2 regions of the Trichocoleus sp. FACHB-46 genome follow, and region 1 is predicted to be linked to the other one. Evidence: riboswitches for the same ligand, from Rfam matches in the RefSeq annotation. Region 1 holds a riboswitch; the other holds the start of a gene.
What was found. A riboswitch is a leader RNA that binds a small molecule or an ion and turns the genes downstream of it on or off. The one in region 1 is predicted to bind cyclic di-AMP.

Region 1 (4,096 bases):
CGGGTTGACGTTGACGACGGGCTTTCTGGTAAGGGGCGGCAGCGCGTAGCGTGGCATCTACTGCAATCCGTCGGACTTGGCCTCTCGGCAACATCGGTTTGATGTAGCGGCCCCGATCTTCCGAGAAGATAATTGTCCGAGCGCCTGACTTACCCTGCCGATTAGCCGCCATCTGGGCAAAGTACAGCACAGATGGGTCAAGAATCACACCTTCGGGGTCAAAGATAAACTCTTCCGGGACGTTGGGCGGTTCTTGCTCTTGCTCTGGTTCGTCCTGCTCGTCTTTTTCTTCCTGCTCGTCCTGGTCTTGCTCAGATTCGTCCTGCGGTTCGTCTTGATTTTGTTGGGGCGGTGGCGGTGGGGGCGCAGGGGGCTCTTCGGGCGGGGTTTGAACGACTGTGGATCGGGGCACAATCACCAGTTCTACAGCTCGCCGCAAATCCTCGGCATTGACGCTGGCTCGACCTTCTAATGCGGCATGAGCCTTGGCGACTCGCACGGCAAACAGTTCCGCCCGGTGGCCTTGCACCCCGCCCCGTAGGGCTTCATTGACGAGGTAGGCAACTTGCTCTGACTGAATTTGGACATCTTTTAGCCACTCGCGAGCTAAGACAATTTGCGTTCTCAGGCCATCTAAATCTTCGTCGTACTGCTCTAAGAAAGATTGGGGAGAGTTAGCGTACTGAGTGGCTTGGTCTACCGCTTGCACCCGCTCATCAATCCCTAAAACGGCATCCGCAGAGAGGGCGATCGCAATTCTATCTAGCAAGTGCTCTCGTAGCGAACCTTCTTCGGGGTTGTAGGTAGCAATCAGCAACGGCTTGCAAGGGTGCTGGAAACTAATACCTTCCCGCTCCACTTGGTTGCGTCCTTCGGTCAGGGTGCCTAACAGGAGATTGGCAATTTGGTCGTCTAGGAGATTAATTTCATCGACATACATCACGCCACGATGCGCTTCAGCCAACAATCCGGGCTGAAAAACGGTTTCCCCACGCTTGATTGACTGGCTGACATCAACCGAACCGAGCAAGCGGTCTTCAGTCACACCTAGCGGAATCTGGATAAAGGGTGAAGGAACGACTTCGGTGAAGGGAAGCGGCTGACCCCCGATTACAGGCATCTGACCATTGGCGGCTTCAAGCAGTAGTTGGTCATCCCACTCGCGGGGATTGTTGGGGTCGCAGTTGCAAGCGGAGCCTTTGACGATTTCAATGGGGGGTAACAGGGCGTGAATTGCCCGCGCCATGACTGACTTGGCGGTGCCTCGACGACCTGCAATCACTACGCCACCCAAGCCAGGGTCAATGGCAGCTAGTAACAACGCCATCTTGATGGCTTCTTGGCCCACAACAGCGGCGAGAGGAAAAGCAGTAATCGACGGGTTAGTCAGCGCAGGCATGGTTTCGATCAATAGCGAGTCCAGTGTTTCAGCATAACAAGGAACCGGGGCCAGAACTCACGCGATCGCTCTTGATCCTCAACGGAAATTTTGTCTAAATGCTCTCAAATTACTATAAATAAAAAGCGTGGTAGGAGTTACTAAACCTAGAGTTAGGGAGTTAATTCTTAATAGAATTACTCGTTCTTAATGGTAGGAAAATTAGTTTTATATTTAGTTGACTGTAGCTTTTACTACTATCTTAATTAACCTCTAACTGACTCCTGAAAGTCGCTCTTAGCCCTGGAATTCAATGATTTAGTAACAATTTTTTGCTTCCATCTCAAGAATGATTGCCGATCGCAAAAACTAGTGATAGACTGCGGGGAATTCAATAAGTAAGTTAGCCTAATCCAGCGTCTAAAAGTGCGATCGCTTTATTTAAAGCCGGAAGCTTTAGAGTTAAGAACTGGAGCGGAGGAACCAAAATTTGGGGCTTATCTTGAGCAAGCTTTATTTCTAAAAAGCAGCCAGGGGGGACATCTCTCAGTCCTAGCCCGTCAGCTAACTCCGTCGGCATTGGGAGGAGACTGAAGATCAGCATTTTTTAATCTGGTCTTTTCAGTGTCCTTGGTTGGTATAGCGACGACTTACTTGTACCTGCCTCGACTCTGAGATAAATTCATGCTTCAACTCAATCTTGCTGCAATCGCGGTTGCAGGACAGGTAGCTTGGCGACGAGCTAAACCACTTTTAATTCGAGATACAGTTCTACTGCCCGCACTCGGGTTTTTAGGCATTATCTTGCTGTGGTGGTTGGCAGCCATCTTTAATCCTGACTTAATGCCGACCCCGCCAGAAGCTTTAGTCGCTAATTTGGATTACATTTTGCATCCATTTTATCGGCGCGGCCCAGGTGACTTGGGCATTGGTTGGTTACTCCTAGCTAGCCTACGCCGAGTGATCCTAGGGTTTTTCTTGGCAGCGATCGTAGCGATCCCAATTGGTTTTTTGGTGGGCATGTCTAAGCCCGCTATGATGGCGCTCAATCCGGTGATTCAAATCTTTAAACCTGTCTCACCGCTTGCTTGGTTGCCGATCGCCTTGGCTATCTTTAACTTGGCTGATCCTTCGGCCATTTTCGTCATTTTTATTACCTCTTTATGGCCAACCATTATTAACACTGCGTTGGGTGTTTCTAGCGTGTCCCAAGACTACATTGATGTGGCACGAGTCTTAGAGATGCCTCGTTGGCGGCGCATTACTAAAATCATTTGGCCTGCGAGCCTACCCTATATTTTTACTGGCCTACGGATCAGTTTGGGTATCGCCTGGCTGGTGATTGTGGCTGTAGAAATGCTCACAGGTGGTATTGGGATTGGCTTTTTTGTCTGGGATGAGTGGAACCGCTTGAACTTGAACTCAGTATTCCTCGCGATTTTGGTCATTGGTGTCACAGGATTGTTGCTCGACTACGCCGTTAGCAAGGTAGAACAGCTGGTCACCCATCGCACTACACCGGGCACTAATTTCTAGACCCTCACCAATTCCCCCAGAATTGGGGGGCTAGGAGGCGATTTGAATAGTGAACAGCAGTCGTCAAATAGCCTCTGACCTAATTGCTAAAAACTTTTTCGACTATGAGCGATACATTTGAGCATCAATGGACCCGACGAGATTTTCTTAAGGGGATGGGATCTGCTGCGGTAGGCACGACTCTTGCCTCCTGTAGCATTAGTGGCGATCGCAGTGCTAAAGGTTTAACCGAAGAAGCTTTAGCTATCAAACAGGTAGTCAGGCCAGAAGATCTAGAGAAACCGGATCTCACGGTGGGCTATGTGCCCGTGAATGACTGCGCGCCGTTTGCGATCGCCTGGAAAAAAGGCTTTTTTCGGAAGTATGGTCTCAATGTAAAACTCAACCGAGAAGCCAGTTGGGCAACTTCTCGCGATGGCATCATCTTTGGCCGTACCGATGCCGCTCCCGTGGTTTCTGGAGCCGTAACTAACGCCCGGATTGGCGCTGAGGGAGCCAGACATGCGCCGCTTTGTGCCGCGATGACGATTCATCGCCACGGAAACGCCATGACCATGAATCGCAAAATGTGGGATGCAGGCATTCGGCCCTGGCGAGACTACAACGGTGACCTAGAAGCCTTTGGCCGCGACTTCAGAAACTATTTTGAGAATCAACCCTCCGAGCAGCGGGTTTGGGCAGTGGTGCTCAGTTCTGCCATTTATGAATACTTTGTCCGCTATCTGGCCGCCGCCGCAGGAATAGACCCGCTAAAGGAATTTCGCGTCATCATTATTCCACCACCGCAGATGGTGAGCAATGTGCGGATTGGGGCAATGCAAGCATACATGGTGGCGGAGCCGTGGAATAGCCGTGCCATTAGCCCCTTGGGTAAAGGAAAGGAGGGCGTTGGATTTACCTTTGCTCAGGGAAAGGAGATCTGGTTGGGACACCCCGATCGCTTGTTGGGTGTGATGGAATCGTTCATCAACGAAAATCCCAAAACTTACAGATCTTTAGTCAAAGCCATGATTGAGGCTTGCCAGTATTGCAGCAAACCGGAAAATCGGGCTGAAGTTGCTCAACTCATTTCCGAGCGATCGTTTACGGGAGCGAAACCCAAATTCACCCGCCCTGCAATCATCGGGGAGTATAACTATGGTGGTTTTGACGGCAAAGAGCGGATTGATCGTTCACTCGATA
Region 2 (4,096 bases), on a different contig from region 1:
CCCGACTGCATCTCCTGGGCTTGGTGCTGCAAAATTTTCAGTAGGCGGCGTTCTTCTTTCAGGCGCTCTTGTAGCTTTTCGTAACTCGAAAATAGTTGTGGATCAACCAGTTCGAGCTGAGCTTGAAGTTGCTCAAGCTCTTTAGTTAGATCAGCGATCGCCTGCTGTTGGGGCCGCAAAGACAGCGTGGCGAGATATTGCCCAAAACTGCGCTCAACCAGCTCTTGCGCTTCCTCTAAGGTGTGAGTTTGCAGCAAGTTTAGGACCATGCCATAGCTGGGAGTGAATTGGCTGATCAACGGATCAGCCCCGACTGTGGCTAAGTATGCGGCTTCTTTGGCCCCCTCAAAGGGAGTTTGCACCGTGACGACATGCCCTAACTCGTCCATCCCCCGCCGACCCGCTCGACCCGACATCTGGAGAAACTCTGAGGGATTGAGGAGGCGATGTCCTAAATCGGTGCGCTTGGAGAGGCTAGAAACCACTGTGGTGCGGGCAGGCATGTTGATGCCAGCGGCCAAGGTTTCGGTGGCAAAGACCACCTTGATCAGCCCTTGCTGAAAGAGTTCTTCAACTAAGCCTTTCCAGGCAGGCAAAATTCCAGCGTGGTGGGCGGCAATACCCCGGTAGAGCGGCTCAATCTGCCCAGCCCGCCCAGCGTCAGGGTGTCGCATCAAAAACTCATCAATCAGGTGTTTCAGCTTTGCCGCTTCCGCCTCGTTGACCAAGGATAAATGCTCGACTTGGGTAATGGCGCGATCGCAATTACGACGGCTAAAGATGAAATAGATTGCTGGAAGCATGTCCCGCTGCTGCAACTGGCTGACCACATAAGCCAGCCCAGGCTCGTCTTCCCGCTTGCGTTGGCCTCGGCCTCCTTTAGGTTTGAGGCGGGCGTTGATCTTTTTTTGATCTTGGCTGAGGAGAGGAAATAAGCCTTTGGGGTTACAGAAATGAAAGCGCAAAGGAACGGGTCGGAAATCTGAATAGATCAGTTCTGTGGGGCCATGTACCCGACCAATCCAATCCGTGAGTTGATCGCTGTTGGCAACGGTGGCTGACAGCGCGACTAGCTGTACATCTGGTGGGCAGTAGATAATTGATTCTTCCCAAACGGTGCCCCGCTGGCGATCGTTCATGTAGTGGCATTCGTCCAAAACCACTGCTTCTACGCCGACCATTGAGGTGCCAACTTCACCGATCGGAGTGCCGTAAAGCATGTTGCGGAAGATTTCGGTCGTCATGACCAAAATGGGTGCTTCCCGGTTGATCGATACATCTCCTGTCAGCAGCCCGACTTGCTCAGGGCCAAAGCGATCGCGAAAATCTCGTAACTTTTGATTGGATAATGCTTTGAGCGGAGTCGTGTAGAACACTCGTCGCCCCTGAGCCAGAGCGCGATAGATGGCATACTCGCCAATTAACGTTTTGCCTGACCCCGTTGGCGCACAGACTACGACCGATCGCCCCGCATTCAGAGCCGCGATCGCTTGATACTGAAACGCATCTAATTCAAAGGGAAACAGCTCTCGTAAATTTAGTTCTGGCAGAGTAGAGGAAACGTTCACGCACTAAGTTCCAATCAGGTTGCGATCTATACTCAAGAGGCAAAATTTCGCGAGAAATTGGCCTACAATTCATCTTTTTAATTGTAAACCGCAGCTACTAAAGCTGTTTGCTAAGATCAACCTCGTCGCCTTACGAGGAGGTCGAGCCAACTCAGTTGTCGCCTTCAAGAATCTTAATAATTGATTGTGATTAAAGCTTGACTATTCTTCAGCTTAATCTAGGGCAAATCAGACCGCGATCGCCACTTCATACATACATTTCTGGCGAATAGCAACCGAGGATACAGCGGCAAATATCTGATTGATCGTAAACTTGGCTACTGCTTTTAGGTAGATGACCATGCGGTTTAACGTGAGCTATATTGTCTCAAGGATGAAGGGTTCAATCAACCTCGGATAAGGAATTCCTCATACAACCGTGTTGGTGAAGGATTTCTTAACGTTATTTAAATCACATCTGAGCACAATCTTTGCTCTGAAATAGAACCGTCTTTTGATGGCATTTCTTACATCAAAAAGGCGTTCATTAAAACATTCAGTGGGTAGCCTAATCCGGATTAATAAGCATCAAGGTGAAAACTTGAATGCTGTTTCGTCTGGAACGGAGGAACCGATTTTTGGGGCTAATCTCAAAGATTAATTTGAGAGAGACACCTTCCAGTCTTAGCCCGTCAGCTAACTCCGTCGGCAGTGGGAGGAGTACCTAGGACGCAGGCTTTTGATAGCAACGGTCATTGCGGTCTCCTAGCAGATATCAGATTCCCCTAAGAGATTTCTCTCAGAGTTGATGATGTCTGTTTCCTGGCCCACCTCTCGAAACAAGTAGTCTGGAGAGGTTTTTATCGTGAATATTATGCCAATGTTGGTGCGGCTACAGGGCGCACTGGGTTCAACTGACTTAATCGAGCAAATTCTGCTGTTGCCTCAGCGGCCCAAGGGCGATCGCTCGTCCGGTAAACTGCATTTACCAGGTCAGGCTCGGCGGGCTACTAAACGGCACCTCCAGGCTAACCGTCCAGAAGCAGCGTCTGGAGCTGATGCTGAAATTAATTTGGTGGTGGGCTACAACAGCTCCCCCAAAAGCCAGACCGCTTTGGATTTGACCCTGTGGATTGCTCACCAGACTCGTTTAGCGACTCGTCGCCAAGTGACCGTACAGGTGGTCTATGTCATCAATCCCACTGACTGTCTAGATAGCATTCCCACTACAACCGATTTTCGCCCGGTCAGAACGGGCAAGAAATCTTCTCAGCGCCAAGCGCAGCTATCTAAGGCACTGGTGGCACCTGATACTTATAGTGCGGCCTCTAGTGCCACTTCGGAGCGGGAAGGCGCGATCGCAACTCTAGCTGAACCAACCCTAGAAGATGCTGGGCTACCATTTGGCAATTACCCCCTGTGCCAAGTAGACCAATTTGAGCAGGCAGACCGAATTTTGTGGCAAGCCCGCTGTCTAGCTAACGAGTGGCGTGGTTCCCTGAAAACGCACCTACGATTTGGGCAAGTCGCTCAGGAATTGCGGAGTGTTGCTAAAGCAGAATCGGCAGTGCTGTTGTGGTTGGGTTGTGACTCTCCCAAGAACTCCATTGTCCGAACCTTGAGCGCCAATAGCCCTTGTCCCGTCTTGGGCGTACCCTCTTCTCTCCATCCCGATCGCTACTTTGATGCCTAAGTCCCGCTTGGGCCTAGAGCGGTTGTGCTTAGAGCCGTGGCAAAATTTCAGGTAATAAATGACCTGGTAATAGAGATAGCGCTAAGTTCTGGCCTTGCAGACCACACTCGCTGTAAAAAGCCCGTACCGTTTGCAGGACATAGCCTAGCGCTGTTTGGTAAAAATCAGGTTGGTGCTGCCATCCTTGTAATGCTTGCAGATGGTGACGCAGAGACGCTTCTAAATGAGCAGACTTAGCAGGCACCGGAATAGCGCCCGCCTGATCGGTTGCCACTTGGTAATGGGCTAAACCTAGGTTGTTGTGAGTTGCGAACACGTCAAAGGTCAGTTTAGCGCCAGCACCATTAGGCGTTTGGTTTATTTGTTCAACGATGGCTAAAGCTGCTTCGTAGGCTACGATCGCGGACCGTAAAGCTTGTTGTTGAGCTTCTGGTTGTTCTTTGGAACGGCTAGCCAGGTGCCAATAAGCGGTGCCCAAATTGTTTTGAGTCGCTGCATAGGCAGCAGGATTAACTTCTACGGTGCGGTAAATTAAGGCGATGCGGTAGCAACTAATCGCCAAATTGAGAAACTCTTCCGGTTGCTCATGCTGGGCTAAATTCCAATAAGCCGTGCCCAAATTGTTTTGGATCATGGCGTAATGCAACGGCTCCTGCTCTGGGTTGTAGAAGCTGAGTGACTCGGTGTAAGCAACGATGGCCTGCTTCAGATGTAGGGCAGGTTGATGGTGTTGTGCCAAGTGCCAGTAAGCCGTACCCAGGTTATTTTGGGTGGAAGCATACTTCAAAGGTTCTACGTCTGGTTTGCGATGTCGCAACGCTTCCTCGTAAGCTGTGATCGAGCATTGTAGGTTCTC

Region 2: another riboswitch for cyclic di-AMP. It lies ahead of H6F72_RS01850 (universal stress protein); the one in region 1 lies ahead of ntrB (nitrate ABC transporter permease).

Annotation. Positions count from the first base shown of each region.
Region 1 covers NZ_JACJOD010000008.1:114,153-118,248, forward strand. The annotation lists gene bchD (magnesium chelatase ATPase subunit D) at 1-1,399, opposite strand, end outside; cyclic di-AMP (ydaO/yuaA leader) riboswitch at 1,814-1,972, shown strand; gene ntrB (nitrate ABC transporter permease) at 2,063-2,914, shown strand; gene H6F72_RS05290 (ABC transporter substrate-binding protein) at 3,019-4,096, shown strand, end outside.
Region 2 covers NZ_JACJOD010000006.1:348,991-353,086, forward strand. The annotation lists gene H6F72_RS01845 (DEAD/DEAH box helicase) at 1-1,568, opposite strand, end outside; cyclic di-AMP (ydaO/yuaA leader) riboswitch at 2,144-2,273, shown strand; gene H6F72_RS01850 (universal stress protein) at 2,422-3,240, shown strand; gene H6F72_RS31000 (tetratricopeptide repeat protein) at 3,269-4,096, opposite strand, start outside.